2 regions of the Nitrosospira sp. NRS527 genome follow, and region 1 is predicted to be linked to the other one. Evidence: predicted binding sites of a transcription regulator. Region 1 holds the regulator's gene; the other holds the start of a gene.

Region 1 (5,347 bases):
GGTCGCGACGTTCTGCACCAAGCCGTCTTTCCCCCTGCCGCCTCTCTGGACGCTCCATATCTTTCAATGGCGCTCCCTGGTCATCATCCGGGTTAACTGAATCCTCGATTCTGCTTGTTGTCGTGGTGCGGTGATCTTCTTTCATTATTGCCTTTTGAATGTGTATAAAAATTTGTGTTGCCGTTGGGTATTGCCTTTGGGTGTTACCCTTCTTGCAGCAATAATATTCATTAATGTTTTAGGGTCACGCCAAGTACCCGTTGAGGCGTCCAGTGATCAACCTCGGGTTCTCGCCTTTGGCAATACCGACCAACCCGTCCACCAGCATTTCGCGCATCAGTACCTGACGGCCGATGAGCGTTTTCAGTTTGTTGGCGATGGGCAGGAATGCCAGATTTGCGAGCCCCACGCCATAAATAGTGGCCACGAACGCCACGGCGATCCCATTGCCCAGATGGGCAGGGTCCGACAAATTCTCCATCACCTGTATAAGACCTATCACGGCACCCAGAATGCCGATGGTCGGCGCGTAGCCGCCTGCGGCTTCCCATACTCTTGCGCCTTGGTGATGAAAGTCTTCGAATGTATCGATCTCTACTTCCAGCATGCGCTTCAATACCAGCGGCTCCGTACCGTCCAGCACCAGTTGCAATCCTTTTTTTACGAAAGGATCATCAATACCTTCCACATGCGTATCGAGCGACAGTAAGCCCTCCTTGCGGACAGTGGTGCTCCATATGGCGATATGCTCTACCAATATACCCGCGTCGAGTACCGGTGGAACAAATACCCAGCGGCTCATCTTCATGCCGAGTACGAACTGGCGCACCGGGCTTTGCAACAGTACCGCTCCCAATGTACCCCCCAGCACGATAAGAAGCGGGGTAAACTGGACAAGTGAGCCGAGATGGCCGCCTTCCAGCGCTTGCCCGCCAAAGATGGCAATCAAAGCGACGGCAATTCCGATTATGCTGTTGAAGTCCATGCGCATTCCTTGAGTTTGGCGCGTAAACGCGCAACTGCCTGGCTATGTATCTGACATACCCTGGATTCGGATACGCCGAGAACCGCGCCGATCTCCTTGAAATTCAGCTCCTGCTCATAGTAGAGCCCCATCAATGTTTTTTCTCGATCCGGCAAGCCGCTTATGGCGCCGATCAGCACTTGCCTCAGGTCGCCGTTCAACAGGCTCGCCAGTGGATCACCGCTGGTGTCGACGCAGTTGCGCTCCAGGAAATCGTCATTTTCGCTATCGGAGAAATCTTCATAATGGATCAGCTGCGCACCCCGCGCATCGAGCAGCATTTCGTGGTAGCCTTCGATTGGCACCTCGAGTTCCTTGGCTATTTCCGGTTCCGTGGGCGCACGGCCGAGGCGTTGCTGCAGTGCGTTGATTGCTGTTTCGATTTGACGCATATTCCTGCGCGCCCCCCGCGGCAGCCAATCCATCTGGCGTAATTCGTCCAGCATGGCGCCGCGTATGCGCTGCTGCGCATATGTCGCAAACTGCGCCCCCGGTATTTCCTGGTAGCGATTCAGCGCATCCATCAAACCCATCATGCCGACCTGGATGAGGTCATCCGCTTCCACGCTACCCGGCAGCCTGGACATCATGTGATGCGCGATGCGTTTGACGAGTGGGGCAAACTCGGCAAGATGCTGCTGTTTATCGATTACGCCGGCTGAGGTATACATCATCTGGCTCATCTCGCACCTGCGGCGGTGGCGGTGACGGCGGCATCGGCACTGTTGTTCTGGCTGCTTAGCAGCAGGCATTCCATGAAGCGTTCCAGGCCTGTCTCCTCGTCATCCGGGCAGGGCCAGTCAGCCAGTGATTCCGCTATCCGGCTGAATGCGGCGGCTGAAGCCGTAGCGGGAATGGCGCCGGTTACACGCCGGCCGAGGCAGAGCTTGCCGTCTTGCGGCACAAAACCCATGAAATCGAGTGAAACCGAGAGATGACGCCTGGCTACGTCAGCCATGTTGTCGAAAATCATCTTCGCCTGGGTCTCGGTTCCAGCCTTGTTGACCATTACGTGAAAATGCTGTTTATCCTGATGATGACTACAGGTATGCTTGATCAACGCATAGGCCGCGGTAATCGAAGCGGGCTCGGGGGAAACGACGACCACGATTTCATGAATGGAATGGGCAAGCGTAAGCATCTGGCTGGATCGGCCCGGTGCGGCATCGATGAGTATTACGTCGATCGGTTGAGCAAGTTGCGCGAAACAGCTGATCACATGAGCCTGGTCGGCCGCGCTCAGCTTTCCTAGAACACGCATACCGCGCCCAGCCGGCAGGATGAAAAACCCTCCGGGGCCAGGAATGATCACTTCATCCAGCGTCTTGTCGCGCCGGATTACATCGAGCAAATCACGATGGGCGCTGATACCCAGCGTAGCGCTGACGTTATTGGCGCCCGCATTTTCATCGATTACCAGTACATGCTTGCCGCTGCGTGCAAGGGCGGCCGCCAGACTGATTACCGTAGTTGTCTTGCCTGTGCCCGTGCCACCGGAAGTGATGGTGAGAACATTAAGAAAATTCTGTACCAGCAAGCGACGGAGTCCCTCTGCCTGGTCATGGATGGGCTCAGCCAAGACGGGCCTCGCTTTTATCCGGGTTGCCCGCGCCGATATTGTGGTCCATCACGATCGAGGGGAACGCATCTTCCGACATAGCGCAGGAAGATTCGTCAGGTAGATTATCCAGCGCGCGATTCACCAGAGCCCGGGAGTCAGCCATTTCAAGATCTTCCGGAACGCGCTGGCCGCCCGCTACATAATAAAGCGGCAAGCGATGACGGATTGCGGTGTCGAGCGCGCAGCCAATGGTGACCGCTTCATCCAGTTTGGTGATGATTGCACCCGCCAGGCCGTCCCCCTGATAGGCGTGAGCCACCTCGTCGAGTGTATGCCGGTTGGAAGCGGCATTGAGCAGCAGCAGCCGTTTGACCGGGGTGCCGCAACCTGCCAGCATCGCAACCTGTTCGGCCACCATCTGGTCGCGCTGACCCATGCCCACGGTGTCGATCAGAACCATATGCTTGCCCCGCAACTCAGCCAAGGCGAGGCTCAGGTCCTGCGCGTCCCTCACGGCAAGCACGGTAACCCCAAGGATCTTGCCATAAATCCGCAATTGCTCATGCCCGCCAATGCGGTAACTGTCGGTAGTGAGCAGCGCAAGCTTGTCTGCGCCGTGGCGCACCACGCAACGCGCCGCCAGTTTTGCGGTAGTCGTCGTCTTGCCCACCCCGGTAGGACCCACCAGTGCATAAACACCGCCCTTCTCCAGAATTTCGCGCTCGTCGCCAATGCTCCGGAGATTGGAAGTCAGCACGTTTTTTATCCAGTTCATCGTGTCTTTTTCGCCTTTTCCGGTATTTTCCGCAGGCAGTTGTTCCAGCAGGCTGTGCGCGAGGGAACGGCTGAAGCCTGCCGCCAATACCTGGCGCAGCAGTCCTCCGTGGACCGGGTCGCGTTTTTCCTGATTATTCCAGTTCAGCGCGGAGAATTGCTGTTCCATAGTGCCGCGCAGCGACCTGATCTCTTTGAGCACACTCGCGGCCACCGCGTCTGCCATTTGAAGGGGATCGATTACAGGCGGATTCTTTTTACTGGAAGTATTCTCATCCGGAATAATTTTGCCGGGTGCTTTACGGGTATTTCGGCCCCGTTTTGCGGAACCGGAAACGGAAACCTCCGGCACGGCGGCCTCATTCGTCACGCGTGCCGGCTGGCCGGAATCAATTGTAGAGTGGTTTGTTTTTCTGCCGATTGCCGGGTCCGGTATTGGTTGTGCTACCGGTGCCGTCATTTGAGGGGTTTCAGCAGCCGGAATCGGGGTTACCCTGTCGTTTTCAATTACCGCCGCGCCTGCCCATTGCGCTTGTTTTTCATTAGAAAGACCCGTATCAGGTCGAGCCAGGTTCTTGAAGTCTGTATCAGCTTCAAGGGCATACTTCAGAGCGTTTTTCCTGGCGGAAGGAAGAAGCGCCTGCTTGTGACACCAGAACTCGTCTGCCTCCTGTTCCCGATGTACTTGTGGTGCCGATTCTGCTTTTTCAGACTCGGGCGGCGGTATCATGGCCGTCATGTCATTATTGCTCAAGGCCAATATCTCGACGCCGCCATCCGCCGCACGGTTGGATAGAATTACCCCATCGGAACCAAGTGCATCGCGAACCTTGCGCAATGCCTCACTGGTCGTTTTACCAAAAAATCGTTTGATGCTCATGCTCGGGCTCCCAGAATAGACGTGACTTTAATGTTGCTGGAATCGGGTACTTCGGCGTGTGACAATATCTTGAGCTGCGGAACGGTACGGCGCAGGAACCGGGCCAGCAGTGTTCGCAGCGGTGCGGGCACCAGCAGTACCGGCACGAGGCCTACCTGTTCCTGGCGACGGCTAGCGCCGGAGGCTTCGCGTAGCAGCGTATCGGCCAGGCCTGGCTCTATGCCGACTCCGTTCGGGCTGGCTTGCAAAGCTTGTGTCAGCAGCCTTTCAAGCCCGGAATCCAAGGCGATGACCTGCAAATCGCCCGGCTGCGGCCAAATCTGCTGGACAATCGCCCGACCTAAAGCGATGCGAACCAGCGCGGTCAGTTCGTGCGGGTCCTGAATCCGGACGGCGTGCTCCGCCAGCGCGTCGACGATAGTCCGCATATCGCGGATGTGCACATTCTCTTCGAGCAGATTCTGCAGGATCTTCTGAAGGGTGGAGAGCGGCAGCAGCTTCGGGATCAGATCTTCTACCAGCTTGGGCGAATCCTTCGCGAGACGGTCCAGTAATTGCTGTACCTCCATGCGGCCCAGCAGTTCCGCCGAATGGCCATGTACCAGATGGTTAAGATGCGTTGCGACGACTGTGCCGGCATCCACCACGGTATAACCCAGGGTCTGGGCATACTCGCGCTGACTGGCGTCGATCCAGACCGAGGGCAATCCAAATGCGGGATCGCTGGTCAGGAGGCCAGGCAAACTGGCGGATACCGTACCCGGATTGATCGCCAGGTATTGACCGACGTTGACCTCGCCCGCGCCAATCACAACGCCTTTGAGCGTGAGCCGGTAACCATTGGGCCGCAGTTCCAGATTGTCGCGAATGTGTACCGGTGGCGGAAGGTACCCGATTTCCTGGGCGAATTTCTTGCGTACGCCCTTGATCCGCCGCAGCAGTTCTCCGTCCTGCGCGTTGTCTACCAGCGGGATCAGCCGGTACCCGACCTCGAGCCCCAGGATATCCACGGGCATTACGTCATCCCAACTCGCATCCTGGATTTCCGGCTGTGCAGCGGGCGCGGCCGCGGCGGGAACCGCCGCCTGCCTGTTGCGCTGAATCAGCA
Region 2 (5,347 bases), 580 kb from region 1:
CCAATAAGCGAAGCACGTTGCGTTGCATGTCCAAATTTATGGTTCGCTATAAAGCTCATGATAGCTCATGCATAGTTTATGCAGCAGCGTCCCGAGGGCGCTCCAAACATCAAATTACGTAACGCATCATCTATCCCTTCGAATTGCCGGGATATCCTTATCGCCATGTGTTGGGAGCAATCGAGCCAATTTTTTCCATGCCTCCAAATCGGTTGCAGAACTGTCGCCCTCATTGAAAAACTCTACCGTATGGAGCCGCTCCTGCGGCGATAGCGCTTCCTGCTTTTCCTGCAATGATTCCAGAACGGCGAGATTCGCTTCAGATGCATCCTTCGCATCGCTCTGCCGCTGAGCGATGCGCGCGCGCAGGGTGGCTGCGCCGGCCTGCAGCGACGCGATGGCAAACGGTGTCCCAAGCTCATGTGCGAGCTGGCGAAAATGCTCGCGCTCATTCTGTTTGAGAAAAGCCGCATCAACAATTACCAAAGCGCCGTCAGTAAGTAGTTCCCGTGCCAGTTCATGGAGACGGGCATAGGTGCGCCGTGTCACGTCTGCACCGTATATGTCGCCTATCTGCGAGCGGCTGTCCGCCAGCGGCGGTAATCCGAATAAACGCTTGCGCTCCACGTCGGAGCGGATGCGTATTGCCTGGAACCGTTCCAATGCGGCCTGCGCAAAGGTCGTCTTGCCCGATCCCGGCAAGCCATGGGTGATGATGAGCCCAGGGCAGCGCTTGGCGATGCGCTCCGCAGCCAGCGCAAGAAAACTGCGACAGCTTGCCAATGCCTTCCCCCTGGCACGCTGAGGCAGGCTTGCCTGTCCGGCGCGGATAGCCTTGACCATGGCGCGCACTGCGGCACGGTAGTAGATATAGTAACGCAGCACCGATACGCCGCTATAGTCGCCGGTGGTTTCCAGATAGGCATTCAGGAAACGGTAGGCGAGATCAGGCCGCCGGCAGTGCAGCAAGTCCATCACAGTAAAGGCGACTTCGCTAATCACGTCGATCCAGCGTAATGCAGGATCGAATTCGATGCCGTCGAAGGGAATGGGCTGCTGACCGATAAGCGCAATATTGCCGAGGTGCAGATCGCCATGACATTCGCGAATAAAGCCTCCTGCATGGCGCTGTTCGAACCGAACCAGGCATTTAGCATATTCAGCCTCGCCGGCGTGGCGCAGTGCAATCACGCCGGCCTCATCCTTGCTATCCTTCAACAAAACTTGTAATTGCTCGAAAATTTTCGATACCGCCGAATATACGGCAGCAGTGGAACCATACTCGGACCCCGCTTCTGCCGCAGGCAGGCTGGCATGAAAATCCGCGATAGTTACGGCGAGACTATCTATATGACGCGGCAGGATTTGGCCGCGCGATACCAACTGATCCAGTTGCTTGGACGAAGCAAAACGTCGCATCCGCACAGCATATTCTAAAGCCGGCAGTGCATTGAACTCAGGCATTTCCAGTGTTCCCCCGATGGGGACGACATCGAGATATATCTGCGGCGCGAGACGGCGGTTAAGCCGAATCTCTTCTTCACAGTAATAGCGGCGTAAGGCCAGGCTGGTAAAATTGACAAAGCCCAGGTCGATTGATTTTTTTATCTTATAGGCATATCGCCCCGCCAGAAGCACCCACGAAATGTGAGTTTCGGTCAGCCGCACGTTCTTCACCGCATGAGGATAGCGGCGGGGATCCAGCAAGGCATTGACCAGGTTGCGTTGAGCACGTTCGTCAGTGGATGGACCCTTGGAGGGCTGCTGCGATTGTTTGAACGTATTGGTCATGATGCCGTTTTTCGACTAAGAAGAAATCAGACGATCCAGACTATGTCATGAGCCTATGCAGGGCTTGACCCCTTGAGGTAAATCGCTCGGCTGAGGCGCTAGTCAAATTGTTCCGCAAAAATCGCGAGAAATCGATCAAGCTCATCCATTGGCAGACGGTTGATGCCTGCCGCCGCTTTACGCCCACCCCCAGTCTCAAACTTCATGCAAAGCACGTCTGCGCCCTCTGGCTTTGCTATCGGCGCACGCACACTGACGGCATAGTCTCCGTAGCGAGTTGGTGTAATCACCGCATGCGCGCGCGAGGGGTGATCGGTGGCCAGTTTGTTTGCAAAGACGCCCACCACGCGCCTTGCCCAAGGTGCGTCGGGCAACAAATAAGCAGCATGACTGGGATCCTCGGACAACGGAAGCAATGAACCTGCCATGCTCATATCATCGCGAAATCCCACTGCGAGCAGATTGAAGGCAGTTGACCTGGCAATAAAGTCGAATGGATCAGGATACGGCTTCATTTCTTCATAAAGCTTGACCGGATGAAAATGCAAGTCATCCACGTTATCGCCGTAGCCATTGTAATTCAGGTATTTTCCCAGACGTGCCAGTTGCTCTGTTTGTGATTCGGCAAGTCCCATCGATTTCGCAAGTAAGCGGGCGCTTTGTCCGAGATTATCGCCAAAGGCAGCGACAACAGCCCAAAGGCGGAACCGCCCTTCCAGGGATCGATCAACCAGAATGCTGGTGCATACATCGGCGGACACATCGATATGAGAAACCAGATTGATGTGTCGTGGTATTTCGCCGGCATAGTGATGATCGAAATACTCGACATGCACCGCCGCTTCCAATAACTGCATGAGCCGCGAACGGTTGCTATCCAGCGAAATGTCGAGTACGGTTACCCGGTCACCGGTACCGGCCTGCACCCTGTCAAGCAGCTTGATATCGCGCTTGACCCCGGTTACCAACTCTGCTTTTACCGGCTTCGCCAGCCGAAGCTGATGCAGCGCGCATAACCCGTCGGCGTCGCCATTGAATACATCGTAGTTCATATTATGTCTTGGAAATGTGGGCGCTTTTTGATTTATCGATAGTACTCTCAGCTACACTCCTGACAGTGCCGAATTTTGATTAACCGCTCGGATGATCATTCACCATGAAAAATATCATATTAACTGCAATATTGTTATTCGTGAGTTCGATGGCGCAAGCTGAAGTGCAGGGTCAGGAGGTGACTTACCGTGCCAATGGCACCTTATTGAAGGGCTATATTGCTTACGACGATGCGATTCAGGGCAAGCGTCCTGGCGTGTTGGTGGTGCATGAATGGTGGGGGCTGGGCGACTATGCACGCAAGCGGGCGCGGATGCTGGCGCAATTGGGCTATACCGCGCTGGCGCTGGACATGTATGGCGAGGGCAGGGAGGCTCATCATCCGGATGATGCCGGCAAGTTTGCGGGTGAATTGGCGAAGAATCTGCCGCTGGCGAAAATACGTTTTGAAGCGGCGATGGAATACCTGCGGCAACAAAAAAACGTGGATGCGAAAAATATCGCTGCGCTGGGCTACTGTTTCGGGGGGAGCGTGGTGTTGCAGATGGTTCGCCTGGGCGAGGATTTGAAAGGCGTGGCCAGCTTCCATGGCAATCTGGCGACAGAACATCCCGCGCAACCGGGTGAAGTCAGGGCACGGATCATTTCTTTTACCGGTACCGACGATCCCATGATTCCGGCAGAGCAAGTGGCGGCTTTCAAGCAGGAGATGGAAAAAGCCGGGGCAGATTATAAGGTCGTGACTTTCGCTGGCGCCAGGCACAGCTTCACCAATCCTGCTGCTGACGGGTACGGGCGCAAGTTCAACCTTCCGCTCGCTTACGATGCAGCGGCGGACAAGGCATCGTGGAACGAGACAATAAATTTTCTTGCCGACATATTCAAGCAGGAGTGATATTCGGCGTGCGCAGCACGCGGCTTTATCGCGAAATCCCTATGTAAGTTGAGGCGTTCACGCGCGATACTGCACGTGGTACCGATTCTTTAGTTCAGTTTTAGTAGACACCCTTGCCGTTACCACGTGTACCCGCCGCGCCATCCGGTTTTTTTGCGGGTTGGGCGATGCGCACGGTATCGCCAGTGGCGATACCGTCGGGCGGGCTTTCAATGATGTGATCGTCGGGAGCAAGGCCCGAACCCAACTCGATGATCTTGCCGAGATCGCGCAAGATCGTGACTGTCTTCAGCACAACCTTATTGTCGGCGCCCACCGTGGCAACACGCAGTCCGGCTTTGTCGAACATCAAAGCGCTGGCTGGCACGCTCAGCACGACAACGTCGTGAGGCAGCTCGAAACTTACGTTCGCGAAGGCGCCCGGCAGCAGTTCACCCTCCGCGTTATCGACCAGGATCTGCATCAGTGTCGAGCCTGATGCCATATCGACCGCCTGGGCCGAAGATGCCACGGCCGCAACGTAACTCTGGCCTGGACGTTCGGGCACCGTGATTTTTGCCTGGGTATTGGGGCGGATACTGGGTACGTAGGTCTGCGGCACGTTGACATATACACGCAACTTCTTCGTATTCGATATCTGGAAGAGTTCCTGGCCCACTCCGCCGGTACTGCCGGCACCGCTTCCTGTGCCAGTGCCGGGGCTGATGCCGACACCACTACCGCTGCCCCCGTTGATCAGCGCGCCGATGTCGGTGCCGCGAGCGGTGACAATGCCATCGAACGGCGCGACGATGCGCGCGAAATTCTTCAATGTCTTCAAGCGGTCGACATTCGCCCGAGCGGATTGCGCCAACGCCTGCTTGGTCATGAAATCGCCATTTTTTTCGTCGGCTGCCTGCTTCGATACATACTTGGAATCCACCAGCAATTGCCAGCGTTTTGCCGTGATTTCAGCGAGTGCCGCGGTTGCCTCTGCGCTGGCGAGATCGGCTTTTGCCTGTAGCAACTGCTGGTCGAGGTCCGGGGTCTCGATCTCGGCAAGCAACTGGCCAGCCTTGACCGGTTTGCCGATGTCGACTTTCCAGCTCTTCAGGTAGCCACTGACGCGGGCATAAAGCGACGCGTTTGAAAAGGCTTCCAGGCGACCGGGTAGATCAAGGGTGGCGACATTGCCGCGCTTGCCGGGCTTGAGTATGGCAACGGTCGGAATCGCCTGGTCGTCGGTCCAGGCACGAAGCTGCTTGTCGTCGGATTTCCGCATGACGAGACCGGTGATGACGATGACCATAACGATGATCGCCGCGACGATGGCGGCGCCGCGAAGCTTGCGCGGAGAAACTTCCTTGACGGGCATTTCAGGTGGCACGAAGTTCTCCAACGGCGGGGTTTGGGGCAGAACCCTTGCCGTGTTTTTCATGTACGATACTAAAAACGACGGGGACGAAGATCAGCGTCGCGATAGTTGCAAAGATCAGGCCGCCGATGACCGCGCGGCCCAGCGGTGCATTCTGCTCGCCGCCCTCGCCCAGGCCCAGCGCCATCGGCACCATGCCGATGATCATCGCCAACGCTGTCATCAATACGGGGCGGGAACGCACGAATCCAGCG

What was found. Region 1 encodes FliA, which starts transcription of late flagellar genes. Its sites were predicted from a motif close to CTAAAGTTNNCNNAAANNNTGCCGATANNA; they were not measured.
Region 2: the regulator FliA is predicted to act here: its motif matches at 2,856-2,885, upstream of KJS40_RS04405 (acetyltransferase).

What each region holds. Positions count from the first base shown of each region.
Region 1 is NZ_AP024515.1:1,558,628-1,563,974, forward strand. It holds gene KJS40_RS06960 (hypothetical protein) at 1-145, opposite strand, end outside; gene KJS40_RS06965 (flagellar motor protein) at 245-985, opposite strand; gene KJS40_RS06970 (RNA polymerase sigma factor FliA) at 967-1,695, opposite strand; gene KJS40_RS06975 (AAA family ATPase) at 1,704-2,603, opposite strand; gene flhF (flagellar biosynthesis protein FlhF) at 2,596-4,239, opposite strand; gene flhA (flagellar biosynthesis protein FlhA) at 4,236-5,347, opposite strand, start outside.
Region 2 is NZ_AP024515.1:974,427-979,773, forward strand. It holds gene KJS40_RS04400 (bifunctional aminoglycoside phosphotransferase/ATP-binding protein) at 127-1,791, opposite strand; gene KJS40_RS04405 (acetyltransferase) at 1,890-2,843, opposite strand; gene KJS40_RS04410 (dienelactone hydrolase family protein) at 2,948-3,739, shown strand; gene KJS40_RS04415 (efflux RND transporter periplasmic adaptor subunit) at 3,840-5,105, opposite strand; gene KJS40_RS04420 (efflux RND transporter permease subunit) at 5,095-5,347, opposite strand, start outside.